3 regions of the Brevibacillus sp. TJ4 genome follow, and region 3 is predicted to be linked to each of the others. Evidence: riboswitches for the same ligand, from Rfam matches in the RefSeq annotation. Region 3 holds a riboswitch; each other region holds the start of a gene.
The links. Region 3 has a riboswitch for cyclic di-GMP ahead of ACAF76_RS00900 (methyl-accepting chemotaxis protein). Riboswitches for the same ligand answer to the same signal wherever they lie in the genome.
Positions count from the first base shown of each region.

Region 1: linked by a shared signal. The riboswitch ahead of ACAF76_RS19770 (diguanylate cyclase domain-containing protein) and the one ahead of ACAF76_RS00900 (methyl-accepting chemotaxis protein) in region 3 are both predicted to bind cyclic di-GMP.
Region 2: linked by a shared signal. The riboswitch ahead of ACAF76_RS01845 (DUF5317 domain-containing protein) and the one ahead of ACAF76_RS00900 (methyl-accepting chemotaxis protein) in region 3 are both predicted to bind cyclic di-GMP.

Region 1 covers NZ_CP185865.1:4,024,966-4,032,833, forward strand. The annotation lists gene ACAF76_RS19745 (PrpF domain-containing protein) at 1-889, opposite strand, end outside; gene ACAF76_RS19750 (DNA-3-methyladenine glycosylase I) at 1,090-1,647, opposite strand; gene ACAF76_RS19755 (aldo/keto reductase) at 1,782-2,624, opposite strand; gene ACAF76_RS19760 (winged helix-turn-helix transcriptional regulator) at 2,783-3,142, shown strand; gene ACAF76_RS19765 (MFS transporter) at 3,178-4,383, opposite strand; gene ACAF76_RS19770 (diguanylate cyclase domain-containing protein) at 4,620-5,891, opposite strand; cyclic di-GMP riboswitch class I at 5,902-5,984, opposite strand; gene ACAF76_RS19775 (ABC transporter ATP-binding protein) at 6,189-7,868, opposite strand, start outside.
Region 2 covers NZ_CP185865.1:410,306-418,173, forward strand. The annotation lists gene carB (carbamoyl-phosphate synthase (glutamine-hydrolyzing) large subunit) at 1-490, shown strand, start outside; gene argF (ornithine carbamoyltransferase) at 435-1,406, shown strand; cyclic di-GMP riboswitch class II at 1,500-1,583, shown strand; gene ACAF76_RS01845 (DUF5317 domain-containing protein) at 1,835-2,386, shown strand; gene ACAF76_RS01850 (HD-GYP domain-containing protein) at 2,370-3,704, shown strand; gene ACAF76_RS01855 (argininosuccinate synthase) at 3,971-5,230, shown strand; gene argH (argininosuccinate lyase) at 5,227-6,672, shown strand; gene ACAF76_RS01865 (iron-containing alcohol dehydrogenase) at 6,734-7,868, opposite strand, start outside.
Region 3 covers NZ_CP185865.1:192,154-200,021, reverse strand. The annotation lists gene ACAF76_RS00900 (methyl-accepting chemotaxis protein) at 1-1,588, opposite strand, end outside; cyclic di-GMP riboswitch class I at 1,669-1,766, opposite strand; gene ACAF76_RS00895 (IS1182 family transposase) at 2,090-3,562, shown strand; partial or broken gene ACAF76_RS00890 (formate--tetrahydrofolate ligase) at 3,603-5,246, opposite strand; gene ACAF76_RS00885 (flavin reductase family protein) at 5,356-5,985, opposite strand; gene ACAF76_RS00880 (FAD-binding oxidoreductase) at 6,160-7,521, opposite strand; gene ACAF76_RS00875 (TRAP transporter large permease) at 7,539-7,868, opposite strand, start outside.

The DNA of each region.
Region 1 (7,868 bases), 520 kb from region 3:
ACTTTCCCATCGAGACCATTTTGGCGACCAGGTCTACCTCTGTGCCGGACACCCGTTCTCCGCCCGATGTCACATAGTCATGGGGTGCGGCTACGATCGCGATCTTCGGAATCGACGGCGTCTGCCTCGCTTCCTCTACCGTGCCGCACATGCCCGCCGCCACAGCCATTTGCAGGCGAATCATTTCCAGCTCCTGTACGAGCGCTTCATTGGCGGACAGTTCGCTGTTTGGCTCCGAACCGGTGATCCCCAGCTCCGCAGCCGACACAAAGACAAACGGGTTGACCACATCGACAAAGGAAACCCGATACTGCCTGTTATTCGTCGCAAGCGTGAACGCGCTGCCGACAGGCAATGTTTTCCCAGTCTTGCCGCCACCAGGCGAGAGGATGTCCACTACGTATTTGGCGCCCGGCAGCTTTACGCCAGGCATCCGATAATCTCCGCTCACCTTTGCCTTGCCGTCTGTCAGCGGAACGGTAATGGAAATTGTTTTTTGAATATTCGTATTATTTACAGCAACAACAGCCTCCTGGGCATCGGGCGCCACCCGTACATACCCTTCATCGACGGCAAATGCCCCGACAGCCGCCATCAGATTTCCGCATGTGCCCTTGTCGTCGATAATCGGCTCGCCAATCCCGACCTGGTAAAACGTATAATCAATGTCCGCGCCCTCCACACTTGGCTCGGAGATGACGCACACCTTGCTCGCATGCGAGGTTCCTGCCCCCAATCCGTCGATTTGCGAAACATTGTAGGCGTCAATTCCGGCGAGAAATACATGTGCTTGCAGTTCGCGCTCCTTTGGCAAATGCCGTTTATGAAAAAACAGCCCCCGGCTCGTTCCTCCCCTGTACACAGCACACGGAATCGAAAACTGAGACATCCGCTCGACCTCCATCCATCGTTTATGATGCTTGCCCCCGATAAGGAGCAGGTGAGTTCATTATAGAGCAGGATTTTCCAGCAAAAAAATACCGATGATTGATGGTTGGCGATAGAGAAACGGAATCACACAAAAAAGAGCCGTCACCAGAGCGGGCAGTCCCGTCCTTGCGGCTCTTGCTTCCTGGCATATTCGCATGTTTACTTGCGATCGTAGCACCAGCACGACACTACGTGGTCGTTGACCATGCCGACCGCTTGCATATAGGCGTAGCAGATCGTCGTTCCGACAAAGGAAAAGCCGCGCTTTTTCAAGTCCTTGCTCATCCGGTCGCTGATCTCGGTCGAGGCCGGAACTTCCCGCAGCTCGCGGAAGTGATTGCGGATCGGCTTGCCATCTACGAACGACCAGATATAATCGCGAAACGAGCCGAATTCCTCGACCACCTTGAAATAGGCATGGGCATTGGAGATGACAGCCCGGATTTTGAGTTTGTTGCGTACGATGCCTTCGTTTTGCAGCAGCTCTTCGACTTTGCGATCATCGTACAAAATGATTTTTGCCGGGTCGAACTGATCAAACGCCTTCCGGTAGTTCTCCCGTTTTTTCAGGATGGTGTACCAACTGAGCCCTGCTTGTGCCCCCTCCAGATTGAGGTATTCGAACAGCAGACGGTCATCGTATACGGGAACGCCCCACTCCCGGTCATGGTACTCGATGTACAAAGGATCTTGATTGACCCAGCCGCATCTTTGCATGCCATTTCCTCCTTCGCGGTCAGCGAACATACATTCCCTTCCATCATACCTTGTCCTTTTCCTGATGACAAGCGATCTTGCACAAAAGAAAACGGGAGACAGCTCCCATGCTGTCTCCCTCTATCGGCCGCGCCTCAGAAATCAAAATTGTCCGGGTCTGGTCCGACTCGATGATTTTCGTTCAAGCTGTCGATTCTCTCCATCTCTTGTTTGGTCAGCTCGAAATCAAACAGTGTCGCGTTTTCCACAATGCGCTGTTCTTTGGTCGACTTCGGAATCGTGACTACGCCATGCTGCAAATCCCAGCGCAGAATGACCTGGGCGACCGACTTGTTGTATTTGGCACCGATCTCTTTGAGCACCGGGTTGTCCAGCAACTGCCCCTGCATCAGCGGCGACCACGCTTCGAACTGAATACCCTGTGCCTTGCAATAGTCCCGCAGCTCCTGTTGGGTCAGGCGCGGATGGAACTCCACCTGATTGACCATCGGTTTGATCTCCGCGTCTTTCAGCAAATCTTCGAGGTGGTGAATGTGGAAATTGCTGACCCCGATGGCGCGTACACGTCCGTCCTTGTACAGCTTCTCCAGCGCTCTCCAGGCGTCTTTGTACTTGCCTTCGACCGGCCAGTGAATCAGGTAGAGATCCAGTTTTTCCAGCCCCAGCTTGCTCAGGCTCGTCTCATAGGCAGCCAAGGTCGACTCGTATCCCAGATCGGAGTTCCACACCTTGGACGTCACGAACAGGTCATCCCTGGAAATGCCCGCTTCGGTCAAACCCTGGCGGATGCCTCTGCCGACTCCCTCTTCATTTTGATAAATCGCCGCTGTGTCGATACTGCGGTAGCCGTGCTTGATCGCCGCCTTCACCGCATGTTCCAGCTCCGGCCCTTCTTCTACCTTGAACACGCCCAATCCGAACCAAGGCATTTTCACTCCATTCGAGAGGACAGTCGTATCTTGCAAATGTTTTGCCATTATCATCTCATCCTTTTCCATTTTTTTGTACAACACCATTCTCACTGGCTTTCGCCGATGACAGATGCTATTCTGACTTATAATACCCATTTCGGGAAGTACGCACTTTTTTGTACCATAGTAACAAAAAAGTTCCTATTACGAGGAGGATTGCAACCATGAAGAAGAAATACAACATCTCAGTCGAAGCGACATTGGAAGTGATCGGCGGCAAATGGAAATGCGTCATCCTCTGCCACCTCACCTACGGAAAAAAACGGACAAGCGAGCTGAAGCGCCTGATGCCGGGAATCACGCAAAAAATGCTGACCCAGCAGCTTCGCGAGCTGGAGCATGACGGCATCGTCAACCGGATAACCTACAATCAGGTTCCCCCGAAAGTCGAGTATGAACTCAGCGAATACGGCTGGAGTTTGAAAGGCATCCTCGACTCGCTCTGCGCTTGGGGTGAACAGCATATTATCAAAGAGTACGGAGACAAATACGCCGTTCTGGAAGAAAACATTCTAAACCGATAAGCATCGTGTACACGTCATCCATCGAATTGATCCTGTCATGCGGTCTTCTCCAGCTTGCCGCTGATCGCCGTCAGTACGACAGCGCCGAGCACCATCACTCCGCCGATCCACGGTGTATGGATCAATCCGATGGTATCGACTACGATCCCGCCGACAAAAGCTCCGATAGCAATCCCCAGGTTAAACGCAGCGATATTAAATGCCGAGGCTACATCCACGGCGCCCGGCTCGTATTTTTCCGCGAGCTGGACGACGTAGAGCTGCAGGCCAGGAACATTCATAAAGGCGAGAAGTCCCATCAGCACGATGGTAATCGTCCCCGCTACCTGATACGGTGCTGTCATCGACAGAACCACCAGAATGACCGCCTGCACAGCAAACATCCAGAGCAGAGCACGGATCGGATGCTGATTGGCGACCTTTCCCCCGAACGTATTGCCGATTGCGATGGCAAGCCCGTAGACGAGCAGAATCAGGCTGACTGCACTCGCCTGATACCCGGTGATTTCCTCGAGGATGGGGCTGAGATAGGTAAAGGCGACGAACGTACCGCCGTATCCCAGCGCCGTGATTGCATACACCAGCAGCAGGCGGCCGTTGGTCAAGATTTTTACCTGATCTTTTACGGAAGCAGGCTTGGCTTTCTTCTGATTGTTGGGGACGAGCAGAGCTGTGCAGATCAAGGCAATCAATCCCAGCAAGGCAACCCCCCAGAAGGTTGCCCTCCATCCGAACATCTGCCCGATGAAGGTCCCGAGAGGCACTCCCGTCACCGTAGCGACAGTCAATCCTGTAAACATCATGGCAATCGCGCTCGCCCGCTTATTCTCCGGTACGAGATCGGCGGCGATCGTGGAGCCGATCGAGAAAAACACGCCATGAGAAAAGGCTGTGAAAAAACGGGCGATCAACAAAAGGGAAAAGCTGCTCGACAATGCTGCAACACTGTTTCCGACGGTGAAAAAGACCATCAGCAAAAGCAGCAGTGTCTTGCGGGGAATTCTGCTGGTCAGCGCCGTAATGACCGGCGCCCCCACCGCGACACCGAGCGCATAGCCGGATATGAGCAGACCGGCGAGCGTAATCGTGACGTTCACATCCTGAGCGACTGTAGACAGCAAACCGACAATGACAAATTCCGTCGTTCCGATGCCAAATGCATTGATAGCGAGCGCAAGCAGGGCGAGTGTATGGTTTTTCCCACCTCGTGCCTGTTGCACGCCATGGGCAACTGTATTCATTGTTTTCCTGTCTCCTTTTATGCGTAGTAGTCAGTCATCCGATCACGGGGCCCCGCAGCCCGAATGACTGTGGAATCGAACGAGTGCTATTATGTCGCATACAGTCCTCGGAAAAAAGTACGCACTTTTTTGTATCATAGTCACCGAAAAGTTCCTGTACAGTACGCAAGCTGCACAAAAGCTGGCGGTCCGCACACAAAAAAAGACAGCAGCCGATGAGCTGTTGTCTTTTTCCTTCACTTCGCTTTATAGATACTGTATTTGTTTTTCCCTTCTTCTTTGGCTTGATACAAGGCGCTGTCTGCCTTTTTGAGCAAAGTCTGGTGCGTGTCGCCTGGTTCGTAGAGCGCAATGCCGATGCTGGATGTGGTAATGAACGAGACATCGTTGATGTTCCACGGGTGTTGCAGGCCTTCCAGAATTTGGTCCGCAATGACGACTGCCTGCTCCAGACTGTGCGCATCGGATAGGCAGATGACAAATTCATCACCGCCCATTCGCGCCAAAATGGCTGATTCCGGGATACATGTTTTTACTCTTGCTACAAACTGCTTCAGCAGCTCATCCCCCACATCGTGACCGAATGTATCGTTGATGTCTTTAAATTTATCGAGATCGAGGTACAGGACGGCAAATCCGTGATGCTCGTGCTGTGCTTCCTCGATGGACTCTTTCAGCTTCATGTAGAACAGCCGACGGTTAGGCACTCCCGTCAAGCTGTCGTGAAAACTGTAATACTCCAGTTGATCCTGATATTTCTTTCGCTCGGTAATTTCCCGTCCGACAAACATCATATTTTTGAAATTTCCTTCTTCATCGAACATTGGGGTACCTTTGAGCTCCAGCCACACCTGATGGCCGTCTTTGTGACGGCGGACAATTTCATACGTAAACGGTTCCTGGGAGACGACCATGTTTAAAAAAACAGCCTGGAAATCGGTATCGACCCCTTCATCAGGCCGATGAAAGACCCATTTGCCGACATATTCCTGCGGGTCATACCCAAGGACCATTTGGTGGGACGGCGAAGCGTAGGTGACGATCCCGTCCAGATCGACCTGCTGGATCAGGTCGAGCGAATTTTCCGCCAACAGCCGGTAGCGTTCTTCACTTTCCTTCAAAGCCTGTACCAGGCGATGCTGCTCCGTTATATCCATCGCGATCCCGAACACACCGATGACTTCACCGTTGACGATCAACGGGATGTTTTTCACATGCAGATGGATGATCTCTCCACTTTTATGGATGGCATCCATCTTGTATTCGCAGGGAATCCCTTGCACGACGACGGCAAACTTTTCGTTTACCATGTCGAGGTGCTCGGGAACGGTCAATTCTTTGTAATGAACTCCTAAAAGCTCTTCCTTGGCATAGCCGAGCGACTCGGTTAATCCTTGATTGGCTTCAATGATCCTGCCCTCAGTGGAAAGGACGAAAATCCCATCCGTATTATGGTCAATGATCGATGTAAACACTTCGATAGACTGCTCACTCAAAAACCCAATCATTTTTTCCTCCTTCGGCAGCCCAGCCGTCCTAGCAATGCCGTAGACCTGTGGCTTTGCGTCCCAGACTTTCGTTCTGGGTTGCCTTTTCGCAGCAAAACGAAAACATATTCTCTGAATCTAGCATGTGTTTCCGCTTTGCACATCCTACTATGGTCATGCCTTATGTTAAAGTCAACTATATGTAGACACTTTAAATTCAGCAATAGTGTAATTATTGGAAAATGCACATAAAGAAAGAAGCCGTTTTTCAACGGCTTCCCTACACTTGACACTATCAGTCATTTTTCCTGTTGCCTTTTATCCGAATTGAGCCTGATGCAAACGGCTGTAGATGCCTCCTGATGTAATCAATTCTTCGTGGTTGCCTTGTTCGGCTATGCCTTCCTTGGTCACGACCAGGATGCGATCGGCATTTTTGATGGTGGCAAGCCGGTGAGCGATGACGAGCGTGGTGCGCCCCTGCGACAAATCCGCAAGCGACTTTTGAATCGCCAGTTCTGTCTCCGTATCCAGGGCTGAGGTCGCTTCGTCAAGGATGAGAATCGGCGGGTTTTTCAAAAACATGCGCGCGATCGACAGTCTTTGCTTTTGTCCACCTGACAGCTTCACGCCCCGTTCGCCGATGATCGTATCCAGTCCGTCTGGCTGGCTGCGGATAAACTCATCCAACTGTGCCTTGTGCGCTGCTTCCAGTATCTCTTCATCGGTAGCATCCAGTTTTCCGTAGGCGATATTATCCCGAATACTTCCGGAAAACAGGAAGACGTCCTGCTGCACGATACCAATCTGACTGCGCAACGAATTCAGCTTCATGTCGCGAATATCGACGCCATCCACTTCAATCGAACCGCCCTCGACCTCATAAAAGCGCGGGAGCAGACTGCACAGCGTCGTTTTCCCCGCTCCGGATGGACCCACAAAAGCGACCGTCTCTCCAGCGCGAATGTCAAACGAAATGTTCTCCAATGTTTTCTCGTGACCTTTGTACCCAAAACTTACATTGCGATAGCGGATGTTTCCTACGAGATCCACATGGACGGCCCCAGGAGACTCCGTGATGTCAGGAGCGGTATCCATCACTTCCGTAAACCGTTTGAAGCCGGCGATCCCTTTTGGATAGCTCTCGATCACGGCGTTGATTTTCTGGATCGGCCCGATGAGTACATTGGACAGCAGGATGAAGGCAACAAACTGTCCATTGGTGAGGTCTCCCGCGATGACAAACCATGTGCCGAACAAGAGCGTAAACAACGTAATCAGACGCATGAGCACGTAGTTCGCGGTGATGCTTTGGGCCATGATTTTATAGGAAGCCAGCTTTGTTTGCCGGTACTGTCCATTGTTGACGGCGAATTTTTTTTGTTCGTACTCTTCGTTGGCAAAAGCCTGTACGACTCGGATGCCGCCGATGCTGTCTTCCACGCGGGCGTTGATTTCCCCGACGTCCTGAAACAGTCTGCGAAATGTGCGCGTCATCTTTTTGTTGAAGTGAATCGCGAGCACCAGCAGGACGGGAATGACAATAAACGATATGACGGCCAATTTCCAGTTAATCGACAGCATGATGAGAAAGGAACCGATCAGGGTCATCACCGCGACGAAAACATCCTCCGGTCCGTGATGCGCTACTTCCCCGATCTCCTCCAGGTCTTTGGTCAGCCTGGAAATCGAATAGCCTGTCTTATGATTGTCATAATAGGAAAAAGAGAGCCTCTGCATATGCGCAAACAGCTCTCTGCGCATATCTGTTTCAATGTTGATCCCGAGCATGTGCCCCCAATAGGTGACGACGTAATGAAAGCCTGTGTTGAGCAAATAAATCAGCAGCAATCCCAGGCATGCCCAAAAGATGATCACCCAGTCGTTCCCGGGAAGAAGTTTGTCGATCACTTGATTTACGGCAATCGGAAAGGCCAGCTCCAGCAGACCTACGAGAATGGCACATGAAAAATCGAGAATAAACAGCCATTTGTACGG
Region 2 (7,868 bases), 220 kb from region 3:
CTTGGGCCAATCGTTCGCGGAAGCCGCAGGCAAGGCTTTTGCCTTCAAAGACAAAATGTACGGAGACTGGCGCTCCGGTCACGCCGTCATCCTTTCCTTGCGCGATGCAGACAAGCGGGACGAGGTAGCGGCTGCGATCGCCAAGGTGAAAGCAGATGGAGCAGTGCTGGCTGCTACGCCGGGTACGGCCAAGTGGCTGGAGTCTCAGGGAGTCAACGTCGCGCACGTACTGGCAGACGATCAGCAACTGCCGGCTTTGCTGCAGCAGACACCTGCCGCTTTTGCACTGGTTACGGCGACAAAAGGAAATCGCTTTGGCAGCAACGGATTCTCTTTGCGCAGCCGCTTGATCCAGCAAGGCGTGTCCTTGTTTTCCGCGGTAGAAACCTTTGACTTGTACGTGCAATCGAAACTGGAGAAAAGGGGTGGCTCGGATGCAACCTGTGAAGATATTGGAACACTTACCCAACTTGCCGTTAAGCAAGCATAAAGGAAAAGATTTGCTTCGTATCGACGAGTTCGACGGCCAGGAGCTGATGGAGCTGCTGCAGCTCGCTTCGCACATCAAGCAGCTTCAGCAGCATGGTCAGCCCTTCCAGCCGCTGCAAGGCAAGACGCTGGGAATGATCTTTGACAAGGCTTCGACCCGCACTCGGGTTTCGTTTGAAGTCGGCATGTACCAGTTGGGCGGCATGGGCATGTTCCTCAGCGGAAAAGAATTGCAGCTCGGACGGGGAGAGCCGATCAGCGACACGGCGAAGGTGCTCTCCCGCTACGTCGACGCCATTATGATCCGCACGTTCTCTCACGCATACGTGGAAGAGCTGGCATTGCACGCTTCGATCCCGATCATCAACGGACTGACCGACCTGTACCATCCCTGCCAGGCGCTGGCAGACCTGCTGACGATCTGGGAGCAAAAGGGCAAGCTGCAAGGCGGCAAGCTGGCCTATGTCGGAGACGGCAACAACGTAGCCAATTCGCTCGTGCTGGCAGCAGCGCTCGTCGGTATGGATGTACGCGTCGCAACCCCGGTCGGCTACGAAATGGAAAGCGGCATCGCCCAGAAAGCCAAGGAATACGCACAGCAAAGCGGCGGCAAGCTGCTGATTACCCATGATCCGGTGGAAGCTGTGGCTGGAGCGGATGCCGTCTACACGGACGTCTGGACCAGCATGGGCTTTGAAGCGGAAAATGAGGTTCGCCTGAAGGCATTTGCCCAATACCAGGTGAACGAGCAGCTCACCGCTCACGCCGACCGCGAGCACGTTTTCTTGCACTGCCTGCCTGCACATCGCGGCGAAGAAGTGACAGCAGGCGTCATCGACGGACCGCGTTCATTCATTTTCGACCAGGCGGAGAACCGCCTTCACGCGCAAAAAGCTGTTTTGGCAGCGCTGGTGTGAGAATAGTTCTAGTTCAATAGCATCATTATTTTGGTTTTTCCCAATAGAGCCCAAATCTGTGATTGCCGAAATTTGTCAGATAGTTATAAAATATAGACAAGAAGATGCAATGAAGTACAGACAGTATTTGGTCGCTTTGTCTGTATGGAGCGAGTAGCGAATCCGCCCTTTCCCCCAAGCATGGAAAGGAACTTTGGTAGAGGCTGTATTTGGTCGCTTGGCCTCTATCCGATACAGTAGCGAACCCGGCTTTCTCCATTTCTAGAAAAAGGAGGGGGATCAGGATGAAAAAATGGATCACTGCGATCTTGATGGTGGTTGCCATCGTAGCTGCTACTTCGGCAAACTTCCACATTGGCTAATAACGGAAAAGAAAAACACCGCTTGCTTTGCAGTGGTGTTTTTTCTTAAACTTGGGGGAACTTTCGATGCTATTGGACGTCATTCTCGCTTCATTCCTCGTGGCCTTGCTGCGGGGAGGAAGGGTCAAAGAACTGCCAAAGTTCAACCGGGTGTATTTGCTGGTTGTCACGATTGCGCTTCAGATTTGTGCTGCCTTTTTTCCGCTCCAGGGCGGGGTGTTTATCTCGATTGCGTACGTGTTTATCCTGGCGTTTCTCCTGTCGAACCGGCAGTATGAAGACATGCGCATTTTTAGTGTCGGGTGGTTTTTGAACGCCATTGCGATCTGGACCAACGGCGGAAAGATGCCGATCGATCTGGAGCAGGCGAGCAAGCTGCCGTACGATTTGGAGCCGGTGATAAACGGCACCAATTTCAAACACAACGTACTGACGGAAAGCTCCAACTTTCCGTTCCTGACAGATGTTATTTACATGCCTTTTATCATTCCGAGAGTGATTAGTATCGGGGACATTTTTATTATGCTGGGTGCCTTTTTGCTTGTACAACGTCTCATGGACAAACCGATTTCTCTACTACAACTCCGAGAAGGTAAAAGCTATGCGACAAAAAATTGATGTTGGGTTCATGGTCAAGGGCTTCGTGGTGCAAGTAGGCTTTGTACTAGCTGCCATCAGCATCTTTTACACCTCCTTGCCCGCGTGGGAGCCCAGGGAAACATGGGGAGTATTGTTTGCCTATACTCTCCTCACCATCTTTTCCTGTTTTGCGCCGATCCGATACTCCAAAACGATCCTGACGGTAAACAACGCAGTCATTTTTTCGGGAATTCTTCTGTACGGGCTGGAGGTCGGGGTATGGGCGGCCGTTATTGAAGCTCTGATTATCGCATTTCTGGTACGCTTTAACTTGCTGAAAACGCTGATCAATTCAGGTCAATTGCTGATGACGATCTGGACGGTGGCGGTCGTAAACGAGTGGCTGGGAAGCTGGGAGTTGTCCCCGATCCTCTCCGATCTGCTGCTCGCCGTCCTGTACTGGTTTGTCAATTTGATCCTGTGTGGGCTCGGTATTTCCTATTTTTATCGGACAAGCTGGTTTGCTACGATTCGGGACATGGCCCGAGGGTTTACCTCTACCTATCTGCTTCTGATGGTACTGGCAGGCATCGGGGCACGGCTGTTTGAATCATACGGTGTCCTTGCGCTGATACCGATGCTCATCGCCTTGCTTACGATCAGCTTCGTGTTTCACCAATATTATGAAAGTGTGCAAAAGCTTCAGCAAAAAGTAGAAGAAGTGAAAAACCTCAACCATGGCTTCCTCACGACGATGGCTGCCGCGATTGACGCCCGTGACCACTACACGAGCGGTCACTCCATGCGTGTGGCGCATTGGGGCCGGGAGATCGCCAGGCAAATCGGATTGCCCCCAGAAAAAGTAGAGGAGGTATACTTCGGCGGTATCCTGCATGATATTGGCAAGATCGGGATTGAAGATGAAATTCTCAATAAACAAGGGAAATTAACACCGGAGGAATACGATAAGATCAAACAGCATACGGTGATTGGATATGAAATCGTCAAGAAGGCCGGGATGTTTCACGAACTGCTTCCCGCGATCCGTTCCCACCATGAGCGCTTCGACGGAAAAGGCTATCCGGATGGTCTCGCAGGTGAGGAGATTCCGCTGATTGCCCGGATTTTGGCTGTATCCGACTCGTTCGACGCGATGGTAGCGGACCGTCCGTATCGCAAAGGCTTGCCGCTGGAAGTCGCGTTGCAGGAGATCAGGCGCGGGGCGGGAACGCAATTTGACCCGGAACTGGCGCACCACTTTGTGCATATTATCAACCAGCTCCCTCCGGGGGAACTGGAGGGCATGCTCGGGCAGCAAGACAGCCCCGAGGTTCCGCTCAAGGAAACGCTGCCCTGAAACGATTCCCCGCGGCATCCGGAAGCGTGTGATGTACATATTCGCCGCAACTGCATGAATAAAAGCATATACATAAGAATACGCACAAGCTGGCAAGAAGCCGGGCGGTCGACAAGACGCGTCCGGCTTTTGTTGTCGCCCCGAAGTACCAGTTGTTGCTGGCGAAAAAGAACAGAGAGCAGGGAAAGAAAATGGTTGTATTTTTATAAATACATTTGTATAATTACTCACATAAGAAAATTCTTCGGTATAGGGAGAGAAGAACCATGTCCAAAGAAAAAATCGTATTGGCCTATTCAGGCGGTTTAGATACATCGGTAGCCATTCGCTGGCTGCAAGACACATACAACTACGACGTCATCGCGGTCGCGCTTGATGTCGGGGAGGGCAAAGACCTCGATTTCGTGCAGAAAAAGGCTCTGCAGGTCGGCGCCCTGAAATCGATCGTCGTCGATGCCAAGGAAGCATTTGCCCAGGAGTTCGTCCTGCCGGCACTGCAGGCAAACGCGATGTACGAAGGCAAGTATCCGCTCGTCTCGGCGCTGTCCCGTTATCTGATTTCCCGCGTCCTGATCGAGATCGCGGAAAAAGAAGGAGCGGTCGCTGTCGCACACGGCTGCACCGGAAAAGGAAACGACCAGGTCCGTTTTGACGTATCCTTCACGGCTCTCAATCCGGAAATCAAGATCGTCGCTCCTGTTCGTGAGTGGGGCTGGACGCGTGACGAAGAGATCGAATACGCGAAAAAGAACAACATTCCGATCCCGATCGATCTGGACAATCCGTACAGCATCGACCAAAACCTGTGGGGCAGAAGCTGCGAGTGCGGCGTCCTCGAAGATCCGTGGGCGGCTCCGCCAGAAGGCGCATACGATTTGACCAAATCGATCGCCGATGCTCCTGACGAGCCGGAAGAAATCGAGATCACATTTGTGAAAGGCGTTCCGACAGCGTTGAACGGAGAAGAGCTGGCGCTGTCCGAACTGATCCTGAAGCTGAACAAAATCGCCGGCAACCACGGCGTGGGCCGGATTGACCATGTAGAAAACCGCCTGGTCGGCATCAAATCCCGCGAGGTGTACGAGACTCCCGCGGCGACGACGCTGATCCTCGCTCACCGCGAGCTGGAATTTTTGACGCAGCCGCGCGAGGTGGCACAATTCAAGCCGATCATCGAGCAAAAAATGTCCCAAGTCATTTACGAGGGACTGTGGTTCTCGCCGATCCGCAACGCCCTGCAAGCGTTCATCGAAGAGACACAACAGTACGTTACCGGCGTCGTCCGCGTGAAACTGTTCAAAGGGCATGCGATCGTCGTGGGCCGGAAATCCGCTTCTTCGCTGTACAGCCATGAGCTTGCTACGTACAACGCCGGCGACCAGTTTGACCACAAGGCAGCGCTTGGCTTTATCAAGCTGTGGGGTCTGCCGACGAGAGTATACGCGCAGGTGAACGACGGCGTCCTGCAACAAAACGTCAATACAGCCATCAAGATCTTGGACGAAAAGGATGCGATCAAGCAATGAAACTGTGGGGAGGACGCTTCACGAAGCCGACGAATCAACTTGTAGATGAGTACACATCATCGATTTCGTTTGACCAGCAGATGTGGCGTCAGGATATCGTGGGCAGTCTGGCACATGTAGCGATGCTGGGCAAGTGTGGCATCCTGCCGATGGAAGAAGTACGGCAAATTATCGCCGGTTTGAAAAAAGTAAAGGACAAAATCGAGCGCGGCCAGGCGGAATTCCTGGTGGCGCACGAGGATGTCCATATGAATATCGAAAAAATGCTGATCGAGGAAATCGGTCCGGTCGGGGGCAAGCTCCATACCGGACGCAGCCGCAACGACCAGGTAGCGACAGATATGCATTTGTACCTGCGGGAAAAGCTGATGGAAATTATCCAGCTAGCCATGTACCTGCAGGAAGCGCTGCTGGAAAAAGCGGGCCAGCACCTGGATACGGTGATGCCTGGCTACACGCATCTGCAGCGTGCCCAGCCGGTGCTCTTTGGCTACCACCTGATGGCGTACGTCTCGATGCTGCAGCGCGACATCGAGCGAATGACCGAGACGTGGAAGCGGGTCAACGTCCTTCCGCTGGGAGCGGGCGCTTTGGCGGGCACGACCTTCCCGATCGACCGCGCCTTTGTCGCCGAACTGTTGCAGTTCGACGGAATTTACCAAAACAGTATGGATGCGGTCAGCGACCGTGACTTCATCGTGGAATTTTTGGCTGATTCGGCGATCCTGATGGCTCATCTCTCGCGTCTGTGCGAAGAGCTGGTGATCTGGAGCAGCCAGGAGTTTTCCTTTATCGAGCTGGACGATGAATTCTGCACAGGCTCCAGTATCATGCCGCAGAAGAAAAATCCTGATGTGGCCGAGCTGGTGCGCGGAAAGACAGGGCGGGTGTACGGCAATCTGTTTGGTCTATTGACTGTGCTGAAAGGCTTGCCGTTGGCGTACAACAAGGACATGCAGGAAGACAAGGAAGGCATGTTCGACACCGTGGCTACCCTGCACGGAGCGCTGGCGCTGTTGACGCCGATGATTTCCACGATGCAGGTAAAAGCCGACCGGATGCGGCAGGCGGTGACCCAGGACTTCTCCAACGCGACCGACCTGGCTGATTATCTGGTGCGCAAAAACATGCCGTTCCGCCAGGCGCATGAAGTGGTGGGCAAAGCTGTCCTGTACTGCATCGAAAACAACAAATACTTGCTCGATATGTCGCTTGCCGAATTCCAGAGCTTCTCCGGCGTGATCGGCGAGGATGTGTACGAGGCGCTGGCTGTAGAGACAGTCGTAAATGCACGCAATGTGCTGGGCGCGACTGCCCGTGGACAGGTGGAGGAACAGATCAAGGTGTTCCGCAAACACCTGGAACAGACGCATGACTGGGTAGAAAAGAACAGCCAAAAAGTGATGATCGAGTCGCTGATCGACGTCGGTTCGCCGGCGTAAGACTCCATACACATAAAAAGGATGGGCAATCCGCTGCCCATCCTTTTTGGCGTATCTTTTTTTACAAGCACATGCGCAAAATTTCAGCCACGTCCGCGGCAGACAGTTGTTTGAAGCGGCCAATCGGGCCGAACGGCGTCGCTTTTTCCGCCATCACCTGAATATGTTCATCGCCGATCTCGTAATCAGCGAGACGCGTTGGCGCTCCGATACGGGCGAAAAACGCTTCTGTGGCTGCGATGCCCTCCAGCGCGACTTCCTCGTGGGTCTTGCCTGCCGGATCGACGCCCCACACCTCAACCGCAAAACGGACGAAGCGTGCTGTGTTCTCGCGGTAGACGTAGCGCATCCATTTCGGGAAAATGATCGCCAGCCCCCCGCCGTGCGGGATGTCGTAGACAGCACTGACTGCGTGTTCGATGGAGTGGGTCGCCCAATCCGTGTCGACGCCGACTGGCAGCGTTCCGTTCAGAGCCATCGTGCCGCAGTAGAGTATATTGGCGCGGGCATCGTAGTCTTCGGGATTGGCCAGTACGCGCTCCGCATTTTCGATCACCGTCTTCAGAATTGACTCGGCGAATCGGGTTTGCAGCGGAATCTCTGGCGTATGGGTGAAGTACTGTTCAAACACATGCGACATGATGTCGCAAATGCCGTAAATTGTCTGATCTCGCGGAACAGTGAAGGTATTTTCAGGGTCCAGGATCGAAAAAGTCGGGAACGTCGTAGTGCCGCCAAACTTCTCCTTCGTCTCCCAGTTGGTTATGACACTTCCCCGGTTCATCTCCGAGCCGGTCGCAGCCAGGGTCAGGACTGTCCCCAGCGGAAGCGCTGTTTGCGGGACAGCTTTTCGCGTGTAAAAGTCCCACACATCGCCCTCATAAGGGATGCCGACAGCGATCGCTTTGGAGGCGTCAATGACACTCCCTCCGCCAACGGCCAGCACCCAGTCTGCACCTTCCTGACGGGCAAGCTCGATGCCTTTTTTCACTGTGCCAAGCCGCGGGTTTGGCTCTACGCCGGACAGCTCCAGCACGCGGCAGCCTGCTTTCTCCAGCAGGGAGACGACCTTGTCGTACAGCCCCGAACGCTTGATGCTGCCGCCTCCGTACACCATCAGCACGGTAGAACCAAGCTGCTTTGCCTTTTCTTCCAGATGGGAAATCTGGCCTCGCCCAAAAATCAGTTCCGTCGGA
Region 3 (7,868 bases):
CGATTTTGATGGTTGCCGCCTCCGACTGATGGGCGAGGTTTTTCACTTCTCCCGCTACGACGGCAAAACCGCGTCCGTGCTCGCCCGCTCTCGCCGCTTCGATCGAGGCGTTGAGCGCGAGCAGGTTGATCTGCCCGGTCAACTGGCTGATCGTATCCAAAATGCCCCCGATTTCCTGGGAACGTCCGCTCAGTCGTTCGATGACAGTCGAAGCGTTGTTTGTAGCCTCGCCGATGTTGTTCATTTGAAGCACTGCCTGTTCCACGGCAGTCGCCCCTTGCTCTGCCTGTTCGGTAGACTCGCGGGCTGCCTCGGAAACCTGGGAAGAAGTTTCCGCGATTTTGGTGATTCCACTCGCCATGTCGTTCATGGAAATCGCCACATCCTGCGAACTTACTGCCTGAGCCTGCGCTCCTTTGGCAATCTGAGCGATCGCGGAACCGATTTGCTCGACTGTGCTCGTCGTGTGATTGATTCCGGTGGAGACCTCTTTTGTATAACGGAGCACGTGATCCGAAGAGTGCGATACCCCTTCGATCAGATCCTTCAAATGAGAGACTGTCTTGTTAAAGTCGCGAGAGAGAACGGCAATTTCGTCTTTTCCTTCGACGGACACCGCCTCTGTCAAATTCCCCTGCGCGACCACGTTTACAGCCTTGTTCAGACGCTGGATCGGCCTGACGACGCCTCTTGCTGTCAGGTAGGAGAGAACCAGACCTACCAGCAACACCACTGCCGAGATGAGCAGCAGAGTGAAGAACAACTGATTCACTGCTTTATGCAATTCATTCTCCGGAGCGGTGACAAATACACCCCATCCCAGGCTCGTAGGGGCATAGGAGGCAAACTGGTCAGCGGACCCGTCCGTGTAGTTGATCAATCCTTTGCCGCCCTCCTGAATACTTGCATATGCGCTCTTCAATTCCTCGACCGAAGATTCCAGAATCGTTCCTTGCAGAATCAATTCTTCATCAGGATGCCAGATGTAGGTTCCCGCCTTGCTGACCAGAAAGGCGTAGCCCGTTTCGCCGAACGCTTCCTCGGAGACCTCTTTCTGGATCTCATTGATCGGAATGGTCGACCCCACATAACCGTATTGGCGGTTGTCTTTCATCAGCGGATAAATAATCGTCACGATGTTGTTGCCAGTTCGCTGCGAGGTCACCGGTTCCGAGACGATAATTTTCCCTTCCCCTTTAGACGCTTCCTTGAAGTGAACGCGGTCAGACGGGTTGGTCTCCTCCCCCCGAAAGTTGATGACCTTCGTACCGCTCAGGTCATACGAGAAAAAGAAAGTTTCAAACTCCGGGTTCTTTGTCTGGGCAGTTTGAATCAGCTTCAGGTCCTGATCAAACTGATTGTCCTCGGAGATCATTTCGCTAACGGTTTCCACGATGGCGATTTTTTCCTTGAAGAAGCTGTCAATTCTCGTGGACAGGCTTTCCGCCGCCATCTCTGCCTCCTTGTTCAGACTGGCAGACAAGAAACTGGATGAACTCATGTAGCTTGCACCACATACGACAGCCAAGCTGACTGCCAACAACAGACTCATCAGAAGCATCAACTTTTTTCGTAAACTAAGATACATAAGTGCTGAGTCCCTCCTGCATGTAATGTGTGAAAACAAAAAAGAAGACGCCAAACGGCAGCCTTCTTCCCTCGCCTCGGTTTGGCAACCCGGCTGTCATAGCATGTGACAATCGTCACATATCCGTAGACCCGTGGCTTTGCGTCCCTGTCTTTCAACAGGTTTGCCTTTATCTCCATTTTTGTCCAGATTGATATTATGTTCAATATAACATAAAAGTTGGTAAGTTTGATTAATAAATAATAAAATTTTCCCGATTTTTGTTTACCATTTGTAAAAAAAGACCACCGATGTTAATAGGTGGCCAATCTGTCAGGAAAGTGGCTTGTCCCGGGGAAAGCAGGTTTTTCCCGCCGAAATGGGCTCCATCATACAAAAAACCCCGTTAATAAAAACGGGCCAGCCTGTAGACAAAGTTCCGTAAGGAACAGGGTCTGCAGGCTTTTTTGTTGAATATAGAACATGTTACGTTTTCAAAAGTTATTTTTTAGAGGTGGCATTATGCTTAATAAGCAAGAGGCCGAAGGGCGTTATCAGATATCTGCATTCTCGCTAGATGAGTTGGTGCCAGAAGATCATCTCGTAAGAAAAATTGAAAATGCAATCGACTTTTCGTTCATCTATGACTTGGTGGAAAGCCTCTACTGTCATGACAATGGCAGACCCAGTGTTGACCCTGTAGTCTTAGTTAAAATTGCTTTCATCCAATATATTTTTGGAATTCGTTCCATGCGACAAACGATTAAAGAGATCGAAACCAATGTTGCCTATCGGTGGTTTATTGGCTATGATTTCAGTCAGCCCATTCCCCATTTCACGACCCTAGGCAAGAACTATGTTCGCCGTTTTCGGGATACTCAACTCTTCGAGTCGATCTTCCTTCGAATATTGGAGGAGGCGGTTCATCATGGATTCGTGAAGCCTGATGTGCTTTTCATTGATGCTACGCATGTAAAAGCCAGTGCGAATAAGCATAAATACGTGAAAGAAATCGTTGAAGAACAAGCGAAGAAATATCAAGAGCTGCTGGACGAAGAAATCAATCAGGATCGTATTGCACATGGAAAGAAGCCCCTTGAAAAAAAGACAGAAACTTCGAAGAAGGAGGTGAAAGTCAGCACAACTGACCCGGATTGCGGATTGTTTGTAAAAGGGGAAAAGGAACGTGTATTTGCTTATAGTTTTCATACAGCATGTGATCGAAATGGATTTGTGCTTGGTGCCAAGGTAACGCCAGGCAATGTGCATGACAGTCAGGTTTTTGAGGATGTTTTGAATCAAGTGCGAAAGACGTTTGCACAGCCTCAAGCTGTGGCAGTGGACTCGGGATACAAGACGCCTTACATCAGTAAAACACTCCTTGATGACCAGATTCGCCCCGTTATGCCCTACACAAGACCACGCACCAAAGAAGGTTTTTTTAAAAAGCACGAATATGTGTATGATGAATATTTCGACTGCTACATCTGCCCGAACGAGCAAATCTTAACATATGAGACAACAAACAAGGATGGGTACCGTATCTATCGATCAAATTCTCAAGTTTGCCGAAGTTGTCCGTTCTTGAAACAATGCACGGAAAGTAAAGACTACACAAAGAGAGTGAGTCGCCACATCTGGGCTGATTACCTCGAAGAGGTAGACCACCTCCGGCATACCGAGGAAAACAAACAAATCTATAGCAAACGGAAAGAAACGATTGAACGTGTATTCGCTGATATGAAGGAAAAGCATGGCATGCGTTGGACGACCTTACGAGGACTGGAGAAGGTCACGATGCAGGCGATGCTTGTTTTCGCTGCCATGAACTTGAAAAAAATGGCGACCTGGCTATGGAAATCAGGTCGCCAAAAGGTGAACGATCAAAACACCTTCGGTATTTTCATCAAATTATTAAACAAACTCCCTCTGCTGTTCGTTCAGCGAGGGAGTTTGTCTGCAATCTGCCCCGTTAATAAAAACGGGCTTTTTTAACAAGACGAAATCCCTTTTCATGGGTGCATGTTTTCACGCATTACGAAAGACCTAGTACATGACCAGCTTCATCCAGTCGCATCGACTCCGCCGCCGGCTTTTTCGGCAATCCTGGCATGGTCATAATGCTGCCCGTCAGGACGACAAGAAAACCTGCCCCTGCCGAGAGCCGCACCTCATTGACTGTGATGGCAAAATCCGTGGGAGCGCCGAGGACGTCTGCCCGGTCTGTAAACGAGTAAGGCGTCTTGGCCATGCAGACAGGGAGGTGGGACAGCCCCAATTGCTCTACCTTGTGCAGCGTTTTTTGCGCAGCCGGGGAAAAGACGACTTGCGAGCCGCGGTAGATGTCGCGGACGATCGTTTCCACCTTGTCTGTGATCGTCTGCTCTTCATCGTACAGGAAGCGGAATTGGGACGGTGTTTCCGCGGCGAGGACGACCTTTTCCGCCAGCTCGGCTCCTCCTGCTGCTCCTTGCTCCCACACCTTGGACAGCGCCGCCTCTACGCCGATCTCCTCGCAAAGCCGCTGCACCTCGTCGACCTCGCGCTGCGAATCGGTGACAAAATGATTGATCGCAACCACTGCAGGTATGCCAAACTTGCGTATGTTCTCCACATGCCGCTTCACATTTTCAAAGCCTCTGGCGACCGCGGCGATGTCTTCTGCCTGCAAGTCCGCGACCTTCACCCCGCCGTTGAATTTCAACGCCCGCACGGAAATGACGATCACGGCAGCCGATGGCACCAGCCCTGCCTGTCTGCACTTGATGTCGAAAAACTTCTCTGCACCCAGGTCAGCGCCGAAGCCTGCCTCTGTCACGACGTAATCCGCGAGCTTCAAAGCCGTCTTGGTCGCGATTACACTGCTGCAGCCGTGGGCGATATTGGCGAACGGCCCGCCGTGGATCAAGACAGGCGTTCCATCGCTTGTCTGCACCAGGTTTGGCTTGATCGCGTCTTTGAGCAGCACGCACATCGCGTCGACAGCATGGAGCTGCTCCGCCCGCACAGGCTGGTCGTCCATGTCATAACCGATGATGATGCGGTTCAGCCTCGCACGCAGGTCTTCCCTGTTTTCGCTCAAGCATAAAATCGCCATGATCTCCGACGCTGTGGTGATCATAAAGCCGTCTTCGCGGGCCATTCCATTGCTCTCTCCCAGTCCGACCACAATCGAGCGAAGAGCACGGTCATTCATATCCATGGCCCGTTTCCAGACGATCTTTTTCGGGTTCAAACGAAGCGCATTGCCGTGATGGATATGGTTGTCGATCATTGCAGCCAGCAAATTGTGCGCCGAGGTGATCGCATGAATGTCTCCAGTAAAGTGCAGGTTGATTTCGTCTGCGGGAAGAATCTGCGCCTCGCCGCCACCGGTAGCGCCGCCTTTGATGCCCATGCAGGGGCCAAGAGAAGGCTCCCTCAGCGCCGCTACGGTCTTTTTGCCAATCAGGTTGAGGGATTGGGATAGTCCAATCGTGGTCAGCGTTTTGCCGGCTCCCGCAGGATTCGGGTTCATCGCTGTGACCAGAATCAGCTTGCCGTCTGGCCGATCTTTGATTTTCTCCCACAATTCATCGGCCAGCTTTGCTTTGTACTTGCCGTACAATTCCAAATCATCCGTATCTACTCCAAGTTTTCGGGCGATATCAACAATCGGTTTCATGGACGCCTCCTGTCCTGTAGTTCGTTCACTGCCTAAACATTCTTACACCCCACATTATAATCGATTCGCACGACTGGTTATCTTTTCATGCAAAAAAATTTTTTTCAGCCCTCCACAGATGCTGCTACACTTCGCTGCGAAATGTTCGGCCGAGCTGCTCTCCCAGTCCAAAATAATGCCGGAAGTTGTAGAGAATAGGGCTCCATTTGCCCGGGTCGATGTGATGCTCGTCCAGAGTGATGTTTCGATGGGCATGTACTTGCATCACTTTTGTTTCGACGATGGCGAAATTCAGCGTGTGCTCGGGAATCCGCACGTTCTTCACCGTCGCTTCCAACTGCAGCGGACATTCGCCGATTCGCGCGGGCTTACCTGCCATCCCTGGTACAGGAGTAAGGCCTGCGACTGCAAACTTGTCTTTGCGGTAGGAAAACCCGATCTGTTTTTTCTCCTCGGGCACGGGGTTTTTGCCCGTGTACGGAGCCAGTCTTTCGACCCGTTCCCATAAGGATGGGTCCGGCACATTGATGACACATTCGGGATGGCGCTGCAGGTTTTCAAACGCTTTTCCTGCCACGCCTACGCCCAGTACGATACAGTCGCCCAATGCCCAGGAGGAAGAAAGCGGGCTGATATTCGTCGTTTCGTCCTCGTTTACGGTAGTCAGCAAAATGACAGGCGTTCCGTAGTAGAGAATTTTCGGTTTGATCGTCTCGGTCGCCGGTATCTGGCTTGTTTGCAACCCGTTGTTCATGTTTGCATCCCCCTTTTCATCGCATTGTCACCATTATAAAATGCAAACATTTCTACGATGATCGAAGTATAATCGACATTGTTACAGACGTTGACTGACGTCTTCCCACACGCAAAAAAGCAGCCTGTCTCTGACTGGTCTGTCAAAGACACGGCTGCTTCCTCCCTGCGCGACTTACACGAAGATTTTACCTGGATTGAGAATTCCATTCGGGTCGAGCGCCTGCTTGATCGATTTCATCACGTCCAGCGCTTCCCCGTGCTCCATCCGCTGGTACTTGGCCTTTCCTACGCCGACTCCGTGCTCGCCGGTGCAGGTTCCGCCCCGCTTGAGCGCATACTCGACGAGGTGCGCATTCAGCTTTTCCGCACGCGCCATTTCGTCCGGATCGTTCAAATCGATCATCAAAATGACATGGTAGTTGCCGTCGCCGACATGACCGAGGATCGCGCCGTCCAATCCCGAGCGGTCAATGGCTTCGCGCGCATCCACGACTGCTCCCGCCAATTCGGAAAACGGTACGCATACGTCAGTCACCATCATTTTCTTGCCTGGCGATTTGTGCACAAAGGCGTAGGCCAAATTGTGCCGCGCATCCCAAAGCTGTGCCCGCGCCTTGGAGTCGCTCTCGAACAGGAACTGCGTGCATCCGTGCTCATGGGCAATGCCCTCGGCAAACTCAATATCATGCTGGAGGCTTTGTTCGCTGCCCTGGAACTCGATGAACAGGGTAGGGCTTTCCGGGTAATCGGTCTCCTTGAACAAATTGACCTGACGGATCGAACGCTCATCCACCAGTTCAATCCGCGATACAGGAATTCCTGCGGAGAGGATGTCTACGACCGAGTCCACCGCATCCTTGACAGTCGGGAAGCTCGCCCGCGCAGCCGTCGTCGCCTCCGGAATGCCGTACACGCGCAAAGTCAGCTCGGTAAAAGCGCCCAACGTGCCCTCCGATCCGACGAACAACCCCGTCAGCGAATAGCCGGACGATGACTTTGCCGTCATGCTTCCGGTGCGAATGATGCGTCCGTCCGCCAAAACTACTTCCAGGTCACGGACGTTGTCCCGCATGATGCCATAGCGAACCGAAGTCGTACCGCTCGCGTTGGTAGCTGCCATTCCCCCCAATGTCGCATCCGCGCCGGGATCGACGGAGAAGAACAGACCGTGCTTTTTCAGCTCTTTGTTGAGCTGAGTGCGCGTTACGCCTGGCTGGACTCGTACCAAAAAGTCCTGCGGGCGAACCTCGATAATTTGATTCATCAAGGAAAAGTCCATGCTGATCCCGCCGCTGTAAGGGATGGCATGTCCCTCCAGACTGGTTCCCAGGCCAAATGGCGTAATCGCAATCCGCTTCTCGTTGGCGAGTTTCATAATTTGGCTGACTTCTTCTGCTGTCTGCGGAAAGACGACTACATCCGGCAAATGCGGTGTATGGTACGACTCGTCATGGCTGTGATGCTCCAGAGCAGTAGGATTGGTGGTTACCCGATCGCTCCCCACTATGCTTGTCAATTCTTGCAGGTACTCCATGTCTCAACTCTCCTCACTTACTTTCCAAGATTCACGAGGAACATACTGATTTCCGGTACATAGGTGATCAGCATCAAATCCACGATCATAATGATCAGGAACGGTATGACCGCTCTCTCAATAGCTGTATTCGGCAGCTTCGCAATTTTTCCGGCCACCAGCAGGTTGATTCCCACAGGCGGCGTCAGCATCCCGATGGCGGAGTTGACGACCATAATCACGCCGAACAAGACAGGATCAATGCCCAGCGCCAAAATAACCGGCAGCAAAATCGGCGTCAGCAGGATGATGATAACCGACGTTTCCATAAACGTCCCCATGATCAGCAAAAAGATGTTAATAATCAG